2 regions of the Aeribacillus sp. SP014 genome follow, and region 1 is predicted to be linked to the other one. Evidence: riboswitches for the same ligand, from Rfam matches in the RefSeq annotation. Region 1 holds a riboswitch; the other holds the start of a gene.

Evidence for each region. A riboswitch is a leader RNA that binds a small molecule or an ion and turns the genes downstream of it on or off. The one in region 1 is predicted to bind thiamine pyrophosphate.
Region 2: linked by a shared signal. The riboswitch ahead of ACVIJU_RS07740 (acetylornithine deacetylase) and the one ahead of thiT (energy-coupled thiamine transporter ThiT) in region 1 are both predicted to bind thiamine pyrophosphate.

The regions. Positions count from the first base shown of each region.
Region 1 covers NZ_JBSRXI010000001.1:923,387-930,899, forward strand. The annotation lists gene ACVIJU_RS04550 (SPFH domain-containing protein) at 1-266, opposite strand, end outside; gene ACVIJU_RS04555 (hypothetical protein) at 516-764, opposite strand; gene pdxR (MocR-like pyridoxine biosynthesis transcription factor PdxR) at 840-2,279, opposite strand; gene ACVIJU_RS04565 (carbon-nitrogen hydrolase family protein) at 3,138-4,094, shown strand; gene menC (o-succinylbenzoate synthase) at 4,359-5,468, shown strand; gene thiT (energy-coupled thiamine transporter ThiT) at 5,510-6,070, opposite strand; TPP riboswitch at 6,139-6,242, opposite strand; gene ACVIJU_RS04580 (DUF418 domain-containing protein) at 6,413-7,513, shown strand, end outside.
Region 2 covers NZ_JBSRXI010000001.1:1,562,259-1,569,771, forward strand. The annotation lists gene dapD (2,3,4,5-tetrahydropyridine-2,6-dicarboxylate N-acetyltransferase) at 1-473, shown strand, start outside; partial or broken gene ACVIJU_RS07715 (N-acetyldiaminopimelate deacetylase) at 523-1,651, shown strand; gene ACVIJU_RS07720 (mechanosensitive ion channel family protein) at 1,750-2,607, opposite strand; gene ACVIJU_RS07725 (peroxiredoxin) at 2,958-3,506, shown strand; gene ACVIJU_RS07730 (TlpA family protein disulfide reductase) at 3,599-4,054, shown strand; gene ACVIJU_RS07735 (hypothetical protein) at 4,284-4,952, shown strand; TPP riboswitch at 5,017-5,117, shown strand; gene ACVIJU_RS07740 (acetylornithine deacetylase) at 5,242-6,507, shown strand; gene tenA (thiaminase II) at 6,504-7,217, shown strand; gene tenA (thiaminase II) at 7,235-7,513, shown strand, end outside.

The sequences.
Region 1 (7,513 bases):
ACCTTTTGTCTAATAGTTAATGGAACCGTTAAAGCAAGGCCACTTTTCCGAATGCTTCCTAAATAACGTCCGAAGAAAATGACAACGTTTGCTTGATTCGGCTGTACAATGGTAAGGCCGCTTCCAAGCAGTGCGGCAAGAACAACCAATACAATTGCAGGAACAATAAACTCCTGGATAAATGTAAAAGCTGCTCCGAGCAAAAGTGCAACGATTAATACAATTCCAATAAACCCGTCAATAAACCATGCCTTTTTTTCTTTCAACTTTCATTGCCCCTCTCATATTATTATTATATTAAAATGATATCACTTTTTGAAATAAATGTAAATTATTATTGTCAAAAAATTTTGGCGAAAAACGTTTTTGGAGCTATGAAAATTCAATGAAAGCCAAAATAAAAAACCTCAACTAACAACCATGCTAAACGTCATTTCGTTAGCAAGGGCTAGTCGAGGATTTCGGTTTAAATATATTTAGTTCATTATTGTTTGCATAGATTCATTTCTTTAGCATTAAAACAGAAAAATAAGACATACAATGAGGATGACAATAAACAATAAGGTATAAATCCATGTCAACGAGCGAACATTGCGAAAGGAGCTTGTTTCATATTCCCTTGACCTTGCGAGTTCATCATGGGGACTGTTCCCGATCGCTTTATATGTTTCTATTTTGTTCCCTACTTCTTTTCCGATAAACGCAGTTAAAATGAGTGCAAGTACACAAATAATAATGCCTACGGTCAATAACATACTATACATAAAACCATCTCCCTGTCTCTTTACATTGTGGTAGAGAATTGATTCGTTAATGTCCTTGCTTGATAAAATAGAAATTTATTTATGCTGAATATTATAAAATGCATCAGCAAATCTTTTTATTCCTTCATTTATATTTTCTTCATTTTCTCTTGCGAAGGTAAAACGGACATATTTTGTACTTGATCCAAGCGTTGAGCCCGGAACATAAATAACCCCGCGCTTGATCGACTCTTCTAGCAGCTGGATCTCATTAAAGTCTTTCTTTATTTTGCACCATAAATGAATGCCTCCTTGTGGGATATAAAAATCAACATCGTCTTTTAAGTAGAATCGAAGGCTTTTGACAATTTGATCCCTTCTGTTTTCGAGCCGTTTGACTAAGCAGTTGATATGGGCATCGAAGTCGTCAGATTCCAGAAAATCATTGGCAATCCATTGAGTAAAGCTGGCATGACCGAAATCCACTTGCTGTTTGGCATCAGACAATCTTTCAATCACAGGCTTTGGTCCAATAACCCAACCAATTCGCAAACCAGAAGCAACAATTTTTGACAATGAGCTGATATATAAGACATTTCCATGCTCATCCATTGATTTTAGCGGGTAGGTCTCTTCCCCATTAAAGGACGTTAAACTGTAAGGATCGTCTTCAACAATCGGTATTCCATACTCAGACGATATTTCCAATATTTTTTCCCGCCGGTTTTTATGAAGGAAAGCGCCTGATGGATTTTGGAAAGCAGGATTTAAAAAGATCATCCTGATTCGATGTTTTTTATGCAATAGAAGCAAATCATCCGGGTTTATACCGTCTTTGTCAACTGGTAAATAGAAAGGTCTAATTCCGGTTGATTTAAAGACCGGGAGACTGTAATAATACGAAGGCTCTTCTAATGCTATCGCATCACCCGGCTTTAATAAGCATTGGACGATTAAATATAAAGCTTGCTGCGCTCCTGATGTGATGAGAATGGAAGACGGATTTGTCTCAATTCTCCGATATCGTTTCACATGCTTTGTGATAGTTTTTCTTAATATCTCATTCCCTTGAGGATGATCATATCCTAGGCTTCCGATAAATGACCTTGTCGAAATGATTTCTCGCAAGGAGTCGATTGGAAAAAGATCTTCCGACAATTCACCGCTAGCTAAATTGATTAGTTTATGCTCTTCCATCTCTTTGCGTATTCTCTGGGTCACAGGTAAATTCGGCAAGAACGATCCTGCCTCAATATACCGATTCCAGCTTGGTACACGCTTCTTTGTCATGCCCCATATATCTTTGCTGATTGTTGTTCCGCTTCCTCTCTTTCTCTCGATAAGTCCGTTTGATTCTAATTCGTCATATGCAGCCACAACTGTGCTTCTGTTTATTTGCAGCTTATTGGCCAAAAACCGTTCAGAAGGCAGCGGTTTATCAGGGGGAAATGTGCCATCCGCAATTCCATTTTCAATATATTCGGCCAGCTGTTTATATATAGGCTTTTTTGCATTTCGATCCGGTTTCCAGTCCATATGCTTCACCCTTTAGATTTGCTTGGCACTTCCTGCTATATGGCAAGTTAACCAGGTTCTTTGTTATTTATCTATAGAATGTTCCTATTGAACATAATCGAAAATGTTGTTATATCCATCAAAATTTGAACCTGTTCAAACATTAATTATAACGCTAGATGAAAGAATAATGCCCATCCAATTCAGTAACATTTTACCCATCCACTTTTATTTTAACTTGGAGTTTTTAGCACATGATTTGAACGCTGCTGAAAAATCATTATCTTTTGTAACATGGACGCAATGCTTAAAGCTGTCCTGCCCGATTTTTTCTTTACTTGAAGTTGAAAACCCTTAAAATAGATGTGCGATTTTCGGCAAATTTATTTCACTTTATGGTTCGTCTTGGATAAATGGCTGTTGCAGTATTGAAATTGGATGATTGACAAAATCTTTGATTGGATGGTCCAAAAATTTTTGAACATTTTTATTATGAATAATATACTCCAATTCAAACCGTTTCTCATATTTTACGCTTAATGCTTCTATAGAATTAAGTGTTGATAGTTAGTTCGACACTCAGCCACAGCTGTATTGTACAAAGGAGCATGCTAAGAAATTACCATTAAATTACTTCAGATGAGATATCACATGAAAAGCTCTCATGGAAAAACATAATCCAATTATTTTGAACTCTAATACATGGGCCGGCCCTTCTATGCTTAAAAAGAGGATTATTCAAAGTGTTTTCCTTCCTGTGCAGATTTTTTTATGGAAGATGAATAGGGGGCAACTTCCGAAGGTTATTGACTTTGAAGGTTCATGAGCTTCGGCATTTAAGATGGCTTTAGATTTTTCAATTTGGTGGAGGGGAAGAATATGTCGAACAGAGCACAAAAGGTTAAAGTTGCTGTTATACAAGCCTCATCTGTTATTATGGACCGGGACGCCACGACAAAAAAGGCGGTTAGCCTCATACATCAAGCTGCTGAAAAAGGAGCAAAGATTGTTGTATTTCCTGAAGCTTTTATTCCCGCTTATCCTAGAGGCTTATCTTTCGGTACAACGATTGGGAGCCGTTCGGCTGAAGGGAGGAAGGATTGGTATAGATACTGGAGCAATTCTGTAGCTGTTCCGGACGAAACGACGGAACAACTGGGCGAAGCGGCTCGAAAAGCAGGTGTCTACCTTGTGATAGGCGTTACAGAAAGGGATAATGAATTTAGCGGCGGGACTCTTTACTGTTCTGTTTTATTTTTCGATTCTGACGGACAGTTGTTAGGAAAACACCGCAAATTAAAACCGACTGCAGCAGAACGGATTGTTTGGGGGGAAGGGGATGGAAGCACATTACCAGTGTTTGACACCCCTTATGGAAGAATAGGGGCGCTAATCTGCTGGGAAAATTATATGCCGTTAGCAAGGGCTGCGATGTATGCACAAGGAATTCAAATTTATATTGCCCCAACGGCTGATGCAAGGGAAACTTGGCAGTCAACAATCCGCCACATTGCTTTGGAGGGGAGATGCTTTGTTTTGTCTGCCAATCAATATGTGACAAAAGATATGTATCCGAAAGATTTGGCTTGTTATGATGAACTTGCTTCTTCACCTGAAGTAATGAGCAGAGGTGGTAGCGCGATTGTTGGACCGTTGGGCGAATATGTGGCAGAGCCCGTATTTGGCAAGGAAGACATCATCATTGCAGAACTGGATATGAAACAAATCGCCTATAGCCAGTTTGATTTTGATCCTGTTGGGCATTATGCAAGACCTGATGTTTTTAAATTGCTAGTCAACAAAGAGAAGAAGACAACTATTGAGTGGAAAAATTAATCTCATGATGAGACTCGTTTCTACGATTGATCTCATTATTTATTTGAGATTTTGCAGTTCAATAAACAATAAGGGAAATAAAGAAATCCCTTGCTCCTTTACATTAAGAAAGCGTTTATTTTATAATTAGTGTAAAACAAACGTTCGAGTGGATTCGCTATTTTAAGAAATATTTTCCGGGAAATATCGAGCCCTCTGGCGAATGGCAATGATTTTGTCGAACTTAGCTGAGAGCTTGTTTAAAAAAGGAGATGCTCTTAATTGATAAAAATTAAGAAAATTGTTTTGCATATATTACAGATGCGTTTGAAAGCCCCATTTTCTACTAGCTATGGAGACATTCACGATCGCGAATTGTTGATCGTAGAAGTAAAGGATGATGATGGTGCAGCCGGTTTTGGAGAAGGGGTTGCTTTTTCCATTCCATGGTATACAGAAGAAACCGTGAAAACAACTGTGCACATGATCGAAGATTTCCTCATTCCGATTTTATCAAAGACGTCGTTTCATCATCCTCGTGAGTTGGTTGAATCGTTTCGTTTTATTCGCAGAAATTATATGGCAAAAGCGGCTTTGGAAGGTGCCGTGTGGGATCTATATGCAAAACAGCAAAATATACCTCTTTCACAAGCTCTCGGGGGAATGAAAAAAGAAGTTGAAGCTGGGGTGAGCATCGGTATTCAGCCAACAATAAAAGATTTAATCAGTCTTATTGAACAATATCAGGAGGAAGGATACAAGAGAGTAAAAATAAAGATTAAACCAGGTTGGGATATTGAAGTAGTTAAGGAAATACGGAAGCATTTTCCGAACTTGGATTTAATGGCTGATGCGAACAGTGCCTATACATTAAAAGATATAAATCATCTAAAACAATTGGATGAGTTTCAATTAATGATGATTGAGCAGCCTCTTGCGCACGATGATATTGTGGATCATAGCAAACTTCAAAAAGAATTGGAAACACCGATCTGTTTAGATGAAAGTATTTGTTCCTTAGAAGATGCTCGAAAGGCTGTTGAACTTCGAAGCTGCAAAATTATGAATATAAAAATCGGCCGTGTTGGCGGTTTGACAGAAGCAAAAAAAATCCATGATTTTTGCAAAGAGCAAAATGTTCCAGTTTGGTGCGGAGGGATGCTTGAATCAGGGATTGGACGGGCCCATAATATATCCCTAGCGACACTTGAACAATTCACACTGCCAGGAGATATATCCAGTTCATCTAAGTATTGGGAAGAAGATATTATTGAACCGGAAATATCGGTTTATAATGGGAAAATTGCCTTGCCTGATAGCCCGGGGATCGGTTTTCATGTAAGCCGTGAAAAATTAAAAAAATACACTGTTGAAACGAAAGTATTTACCCTATAAACAAAATAATCCTCTGCATGTTTTGCAGAGGACTATTTTGTTTATTTTACAACCAATCTTGGCGCCGCCATAATGAGAATAACAGTAACGACAGCGCATAATACAAAGGCTCCTATCATCGTAATGCCGTTTACGATCAAAGAATAAACGACCGCTGACATTCCTTCTGGTGCATATTCTCCGAAGAAAAAGACACCGCTGATAAAATGCCAAAAATAACGTGCAAAAGCTCCGATGAAGATGCCAAAGATGATGAAAAAAAGAGCAGAGCTTTTCTTTCCATCTTTCAGCTTATTTTGGATAGTTTTACTGAAAAGACCGGCTAAACCGATAAAGGAAAAAGCTAGGAAATAGTCGATGAAACCTTGAACAGGCGTCAGGATGTATGCATCACCTAATACAATTTGCAATAATCCCCATAAAAGGCCGGAAATGAAGCCAATCTTTGCACCGGATCGAAACGATAATATGAGTACAGGCACCATGGCAATTGATATAGAAATGGCTGATGATAATTGAATGGAAGGGAGAAGATCAAGTATAACTGCCAATGCTGCAAAGATTGCTGCTTCTATTAATAGTAATAAACGATTTTTTTCCAAAAATAAAACCCCCTGTATATTATTTGCTATCAACAAATATCCATAAGGGGGAAAAAGGCTGTATCATGGATCAGTTACTTCCACATCCCTACGCTAGCATTAACTAACAGGTTCAAAGGGTCTGGACGAAATACCCGTCCACTCTCAGCATATAGCTCCCCTTGTGGATCTGTTGATATTCGAATCTTATGTCTATCATAATAGACTATAAGAAAATTGTCATTCTTTTTTCGCTATATTCAAATATTTAAACACGATAAAGCTGAAATGCAGCCTTTGGACAAAAAATAATGAAAAAAGGGCGTTTATAATAAGAACTTTTTTCAGAATGGGGGTTTTGATTTGAATCTTAATCGTGAGCGTTATGAAGTAGTGGATGTGGTGCGGGGGGCTGCGATATTTGGAATTTTACTTGTGAATATGGCGCATTTCAGCTATCCAGATGTATATTTATACCAAATAGGCAGCGAAAATTTTTTTACTGAAACATGGAGAACATGGGATTTTCTAACGAGAAATATTTTGGAAATATTTGTGCAAATGAAGTTTATTACAATGTTCTCATTATTGTTCGGATTTGGAATCATCATCATGGAGGAACGGGCTTTAGGAAACGGCAGGAACTTTGTTTCTATATATATACGCAGACTGGTGGTGCTTTTTGTATTTGGACTAATTCATTCATTTTTCATCTGGGATGGAGACATTTTAATGGATTATGCTGTGCTGGGGTTTCTTCTCCTTTTTTTCCGGAAGTGTTCCTGGAAAACCCTTTTGGTATGGACTGTATGTTTATTTAGTTCATATTTGCTCCTTATTGGTTTGATGACGGCTGTATCCAATGGTGAGGATGCTTTAGTCCAAAAAAGAGAGCAGGCTTCGTTACTGGAAGAGGAGGCAAGAAACGCAATCCATTCATATCAAAACGGAAGTTTTTCCGATATTTTCCATCAGCGTATTCATGATCGGTTTTTTTACATGTCTATGTCTGGCATGTGGCCTTTTCAACCGCTTGTCTATATAATAAACATGCTCCCATATATCAGCATGTTTTTAGTTGGCATGATATTTGCGAAACAAAAGCTTTTTCAAGAACCGGAGAAGCATCGAAGGTTATTAATAGCCATCTGGTTTTTCGGGCTTATCATTGGGCTTCCGTTAAATATTTTTGCGGTCAAAGCTGAAAATAGTTTTTACATGGTGTTCGGTGCACCATTTCTCATGTTGTTTTATGTGACCTCTCTCATATTTTTATATTATCACCCAATCTGTCGGCAAATTGTTAAGAAGATTGCACCTGTTGGACGCATGTCATTGACAAATTACATCATGCAATCTGTTATTTGTACATATATTTTTTATCATTACGGATTGGGATTGTACGGTAAAGTATACCCCTTCGCCGGTTTTTGGCTTGCACTCGCAATTTTTGCCGTGCAGCTT
Region 2 (7,513 bases), 640 kb from region 1:
CAGCGATCCCGCTTCTTGATTTAAAAGGCGTAAAAGCGAGAATTGAACCAGGTGCAATCATCCGTGATCAAGTGGAAATCGGAGATAATGCGGTCATCATGATGGGGGCAGTGATCAATATCGGCGCCGTCATTGGTGAAGGAACGATGATTGACATGAATGCAACATTGGGCGGTCGTGCAACGGTTGGTAAAAACTGCCACATTGGTGCCGGAGCGGTTTTAGCTGGTGTAATTGAGCCGCCTTCTGCAAAACCTGTCGTAATCGAAGATGATGTTTTGATCGGAGCAAACGCCGTCATTTTAGAAGGTGTAAGGGTAGGAAAAGGCGCGGTTGTTGCAGCTGGTGCTGTTGTAGTGGAAGATGTTGAACCGTACACAGTTGTTGCAGGTGTTCCTGCGAAAAAAATTAAAGATATTGACGAAAAAACGAAAGCGAAAATTGAAATTAAGCAAGAATTGCGGCAGCTCTAAATTCGAAGCGTGGACAGCGTCCACGCTTATCCTTTAGGAGGGGACTCATATGAATAAGGATGCGCTTATTGCCATTCGCCGTGATTTGCATAAAATACCTGAACTCGGATTTCAAGAACATAAAACACAAAAATATTTATTAGATTATATTCATTCGCTGCCGAACGAAAGGCTTGAAGTGAAAACATGGAGAACAGGTATTTTCGTGAAGGTCCATGGAACAAATCCTCGAAAAATGATAGCCTACCGGACAGATATTGACGGATTGCCGATTGAAGAAAAAACGGGGCTTTCATTTCAATCAGAACATCCAGGCTTGATGCATGCTTGCGGTCACGACTTTCATATGACGATCGCTTTGGGGGTTTTAACTCATTTCGCCTATCATCCGATTCAAGATGATCTGCTATTCATCTTTCAGCCGGCAGAAGAAGGGCCCGGCGGTGCAGAGCCGATGCTAAACAGCGAGATTATGCAACAATGGATGCCGGATATGATCACTGCGCTTCACATTGCTCCAGAGCTTCCGGTTGGAACTATCGGAATGAAGCCTGGACTACTTTTTGCTAATACGTCCGAGTTGTTTATCGATTTAACCGGGAAGGGAGGCCATGCCGCTTTTCCGCACACGACACATGATATGGTCGTCGCTGCTTGCTCCCTTGTCACCCAGCTGCAATCCATCGTTAGCCGCAATATAGATCCTTTGGATAGTGCTGTAATTACCATTGGAAAAATTTGCAAGCGGCACGATACAAAATATAATTGCGGATCACGCCAGATTGGAAGGAACGATTCGCACATTTTCTGTCGAATCGATGGAAAAAGTGAAAAAGCGGATTGAAGACATGGTCAAAGGTATAGAAATCGGCTACCAATGCAAAGCAGAAATTGACTGGGGTTCGATGTATTATCAAGTGTGGAATGATGAAGCGTTATCAAAAGAATTTATGGAGTTTGTCCAGAATGAAACAGAAGTTCAACTCCACGTATGCAAAGAAGCGATGACTGGGGAAGATTTCGGCTATATGCTGGCGAAAATTCCGGGATTTATGTTTTGGCTTGGAGTTGATTCTCCTTACGGCCTTCATCATGCGAAGCTTTCACCAAATGAACAAGCAATCTTTAAAGCGGTCGATCTTATTTGTCAATATTTTGAATGGAAAGGCAATAAATAGAAGATTCATAGCCTCCTGCATAAAGCAGGAGCAAAAAAATTAGAAATACGTTCTATACAAACACGAAGTCATAATTAAAAAGGAAAGGGGATGAGAGATCATCCTCTTTCCTTTTGCTGCTCGTTCTTATGAATCATCACTTGATGAGGGAACGGAATTTCGATGCCGTTTTCATCAAGCACTTCTTTCAGCCGTTTCCGGAGCTTTCTTTCAACAGCCCACTGCTCCATGTTTTTCGTTTTGGCGATGATGCGGATAATCACATCAGACGTGCCGAAATTTTGCACGCCTAAAACGTCCGGACCCTCCACAACCTCTTCAGTTTCTTTTGCAAATTGGTCGCAAGCTTCTTGAAGAATGGACATGACCCGATTTAAGTCTTCATTATACGATATGCTGATATCAACGAGGGCTTGCATATTTCCTCTAGAATGATTGGAAAGGCCGACAATCTGCCTGTTTGGAACATAATGCAATGTGCCGTCAAAGCCTCGGATTTGCGTCGTTCGTAAACCGACAGCTTCCACAATGCCTGAATAATTGCCTGTAGTGACATAATCTCCAACATCAAGTTGTTTTTCTAGGAGAAGGAAAAATCCTGTCACAACATCGCTGACGAGCCCTTGAGCTCCAAAGCCGATCGCAAGACCAACAACCCCAGCCCCGGCTAAAAGCGCTGTGACATTGTAGCCAAACACTTGAAAAACGGTAACAATAAAAATGAAAAACAGGGCATAATGAAAGAAATTCAAAACTAATGTTTGCAGCGTTTTAGCCCGCGTGGTGGAAATTTCCTTCCGATTCTCAAGCCCCTCAAACATTTTGTGAATAATTTTATTGCCGATTGATTTGACGATAATATATGCAATGTAAATTCCAATAAGCTTGGCCAAAACTTCTCCTGATTTTAAAGCCAGATCAGCCCAATCAATAGATTCAAAAAAGTTCAAAACCATTTCCCCTTTCTTTTCAAGCCAATCATTTGGTTATTTGACGGGATCGTGTTAAACTGAATGTACAGTTGAAAGTTTAGCATAGAAAAAGGAATTTTCAATGATTGTTACATTTTTTTAATGATAGCGGCGAAAATTGGAAATAGTATTATTGTTCTCTTCACCGCAATGAAAATGTAAAACAAATTATTTAAATTAATTATTACTTAAAATTGACTAAAATTTTGTTGTTATATATAATAGTAATCGGAGGAAGGATATTGAGAAAATACTCAATTCATTCTCATTTGTTTTTGAAGGAAACGATCAAAAAGTTTCCTTTAAAATAAAATTTTAAAATGGAGGGTTACATAATGGCAGAGCGTTTGGTTGGTAAACAAGCTCCACGTTTTGAAATGGATGCCGTTTTGCCAAACAAAGAGTTTGGTAAAGTAAGCTTGGAAGAAATCATGAAACAAGGAAAATGGACAGTTCTTTTCTTTTATCCAATGGACTTCACTTTCGTTTGTCCAACTGAAATCACAGCTATTTCTGACCGTTATGAAGAATTTGAAGATCTTGATGCAGAAGTGATTGGTGTATCAACTGACACAATTCACACACACTTAGCTTGGATTAAAACTCCTCGCGAAGAGAACGGTTTAGGCGATATTAAATATCCGCTTGCAGCAGATACAAATCATCAAGTATCAAGAGACTACGGCGTTTTAATCGAAGAAGAAGGAGTTGCTCTTCGCGGATTGTTCATCATCAATCCAGAAGGCGAACTTCAATATCAAACAGTATTCCATAACAACATTGGCCGCGATGTTGATGAAACATTGCGTGTACTTCAAGCGCTTCAAACTGGCGGACTTTGCCCAGCAAACTGGAAGCCTGGTCAAGAAACGCTTAAAGTATAATGAAGCTTTTCATTCAAAGGGCCTAGCAGTACGTTAGGCCTTTTTTCAAACGATTATTTTTTTGATATTCATTCTTCAAGGAGGAAACGGAAATGAAATTACGTGAGCCAATGCCTGAATTAGTCGGAGCAACAACTTGGCTGAATGGCGAAGTAACGAAAGAGCAATTAATCGGTGAAAAACCAACATTAATCCATTTTTGGTCAATCAGCTGCCATTTGTGTAAAGAAGCAATGCCGAAAGTAAATGAGTTCCGCGATCAATATAAAGATAAACTGAACGTAGTAGCTGTTCATATGCCTCGCTCCGAAAAGGATTTAGATATTGATGATATTAAAAAAGTAGCGGAAGAACACGGGATTACGCAACCGATCTTTGTAGACAACGAACATAAATTAACCGATGCTTTTGAAAATCAATATGTACCTGCATATTATGTTTTTGACAAAAACGGCATTCTTCGCCACTTCCAAGCAGGAGGAAGCGGAATGAAAATGCTGGAAAAACGTGTTAATCGGGTGTTAGCGGAAACAGAAAACGCTGAATGATTCAACCATCTGCAAAACATTGCAGGTGGTTTTTCATTTTAGAAATACCTTTCCGGCTTTGAAAGGACTTGTTTTTATTGCTTCGAAGCTTTCAAAAGATAAGCATCTCCATTTTCCATTCATCTGACATCCTTTTTCCAGCTCTCAATCCTAAAGAAATGATTCACATTCCAAATCACAACATGCTATAATAAATGATGCTAGTTTGAACAAAAAGGAGCATAGGTGGATGGCAAAACAATCACAAACTTTTTCCATTATGAATCTATTAAAGGTGCTTTTGGCTGTCATCGTTATCCTTTTCCTATTTTATTTGCTTGCGTTTAACGACGTCGTCGTGCGTTTTATATCTCTGCTATTAAATGCATGTTTAGTTGTTCTCGCCTTCCTTGTCTATCGGAAAATAGACTATATGATAAAGATGAAAGAAGAACGAAAAGAGCCTATTCAAACCGAAAAGCTGCCTGATGAAACAGAAATGGCGCGAAAAGAACAGCAATTAAATAAACTGGAGCTTGATAAAACGCAATTGTTGGAGGAGCTATTAACAAAAGCCGGTATCGAAGAGGAAGAAAAACAAAAGTACCGAGCCAAAATTAGAGAAAAAGAGGATGAAGCTTCAAAGCTTCAACAAGAACTGGCATTCATGAAAGGCCGGATTGCCAACTTGATTTTAAAAAGAGATCCTGAGATCGAGCGGATTGTCCTGCTGCTTGATGCGGATTTTATATTAAATCATTCGTTAGTGGAAATTAATCAAAGGTTTCAGGAAATTAGCGGCAGTTTTTCTGAACAATCCATCGAGCATTTGAAAAAGGCTAATTATATTGATCAACATTTGCAATTTACTCGAATTGGTTATCGTGAATTATTAAAGACGGCAAAAAGGATCAATTAACCGTTAGCTTGTATTTTTCTATATTTTATGATTTAATGAAATTAATGAAAATTTCATAATATTAACATACCACTAGGGGAGCCGAAAGGCTGAGAAAGGCGTGTGCCTTGACCCTTTGAACCTGATCTAGATCATGCTAGCGTAGGGAAGTGGTGCAGTAATATCGAAACCTGTCTATGGGTTTTGTATATACTTGCCCGTTCCCTTATATTGGGAACGGGCTTTTTGCATTACATGGCTGGTTGGCAAACCATTTTTCAAAACAAAATGTTAAGAAAGGGGAGACAACGTGTTACAAACGCTATTTCAGCAAATTGATGAAAGGGAAGAAGAACTTCTGAATCTTCTAAAAACACTCGTATCGTTTGAAACGCCGAGCCCTCCGGCAAGAAATGCAAAAGAGGCTCAAAAGTATGTCGCCTCATATTTGGAAGACATCGGCTTTTCCATTGATCAATGGGATTTATATGAACAAGATCCAGTCGTAGTAGGAACGAAAAAAGGAAAAGATCCAGAAAATTACCACAGTTTAATTATTAACGGGCATATTGATGTCGCTTCAATCGAAGAGGGAGAAGAATGGCTAACGCCTCCTTTTGAGGCAACGGTTAAAGGGGATTACATATATGGACGCGGTGTAGCGGATATGAAAGGGGGAATGGCTGCCAGTCTGTTTGCATTAAAGCTGCTGCAAGAAAACGGCATTGAGCCGGGAGGGGATATCATTTTTCAGTCCGTCGTCGGTGAAGAAGTAGGCGAAGCAGGAACAAAATCGTGCTGCGACCGGGGATATCGAGCTGATTTTGCCATCGTTGTCGATTCAAGCAACTGTGAAATACAAGGGCAGGGCGGGGTGATCACGGGCTGGATTACAATTGAAAGCCCCGAGACATTTCACGATGGCACGAGAAGACAAATGATTCATGCCGGCGGGAAGCTTTTTGGGGCAAGCGCGATTGAAAAAATGATGAAAATTATTGAAGGACTGCGAGAGCTTGAACAGCATTGGGCAGTGATGAAAACGAGCAAAGGCTTTCCGCCTGGTTCTGCCACAATTAATCCTGCAGTGATTGAAGGTGGAAGGCACGCCGCTTTTGTGGCCGATAAATGTTCCCTTTGGATTACCGTTCACTATTACCCGGAAGAGCATTATGTAGAGGTGATCCGGGAAATTGAAGAACATATCCATCATGTTGCAATGGCTGATCCATGGCTTCGGAAATATCCTCCGAAATTTAAATGGGGCGGCACATCGATGATTGAAGATCGAGGAGAAATTTTCCCAGCTTTTTCATATGACGAACATTCACTCGGAGTGAAAACATTACAAAAAGCACATAAACTGGCATTTAATGAGGAAGCAAAGCTGACGATGTCCCCTACTGTGACAGACGGCGGCTGGCTGAGTGAAGCGGGAATTCCCGTCGTTTTATATGGACCGGGCACGCTTGAAGATGCACACTCGGTGAATGAAAAGCTGTCCATCCCCCAATTAAAAACATTTACAAAATCGCTGATCGCGTTTTTATTTGATTGGTATCAGAAAAAACGATGACAATTACAAAAGCTGCGAAAGGGGTAATTCAAATGTTTACAGACCGATTGTATAAAACTGCAAAACCGATTTGGGAAGCGAGTTACCATCATCCGTTTGTTCAAGGAATCGGCAATGGGACGCTGGATATCGACAAATTTCGCTTTTTTATGGAGCAGGATTATCTTTATTTAATCGAATACTGCCGCCTGTTTGCCCTTGGAAGCTTAAAGGCTCACAATCTTCAAACAATGACAGTTTTTGCTGATCTTCTACATTCGACGTTAAAAGTGGAAATGGATTTGCATCGTCAATACGCTGAAAGAATAGGAATAGAGAAGGAAAAATTAGAACAAGTTCAGCCTGCTGCTACAACCGTTGCATATACGAGCTATATGTTAAATGTGTCGCAGCGAGGATCATTGGCAGAACTGGTTGCCGCAGTCCTTCCATGTACATGGAGCTATTATGAAATCGGCACACGCTTACATGAGATTCCTGGTGCTAGTGAACATGAGTTTTACGGCGAGTGGGTAAAAATGTACGCATCAACAGAATTCGGTGAATTGGCAAAATGGCTGAAAGATTTAATGAATGAGCTTGCAGAAGGAAAACGGGAAGAAGAATTGAAATGGCTGGAAGATATTTTTGTCACAACGAGCAAATACGAATATATGTTTTGGGAAATGTCTGAACGAAAAGAAATGTGGCCAATCGAAATCAATTCTTAATATAGGAGAGAATGAACATGAAATTTACTGAAAAAATTCGAACAAAAGCAGATCCGATATGGCAGGCCAGCTTCGATCATCCATTTGTAAAAGGTATTGCCGATGGGAGTTTGCCGCTTGAATGTTTTCGTTATTACGTTTTGCAAGATTCGTATTATTTAAGCCATTTTGCAAAAGTGCAATCGTATGGAGCGGCAAAAGCAAACGATTTATATACGACATCGCGAATGGCTCAGCATGCACAAGGAACATTTGAAGCGGAATTATCTCTTCATGAAACATTTGCCAAACAGCTG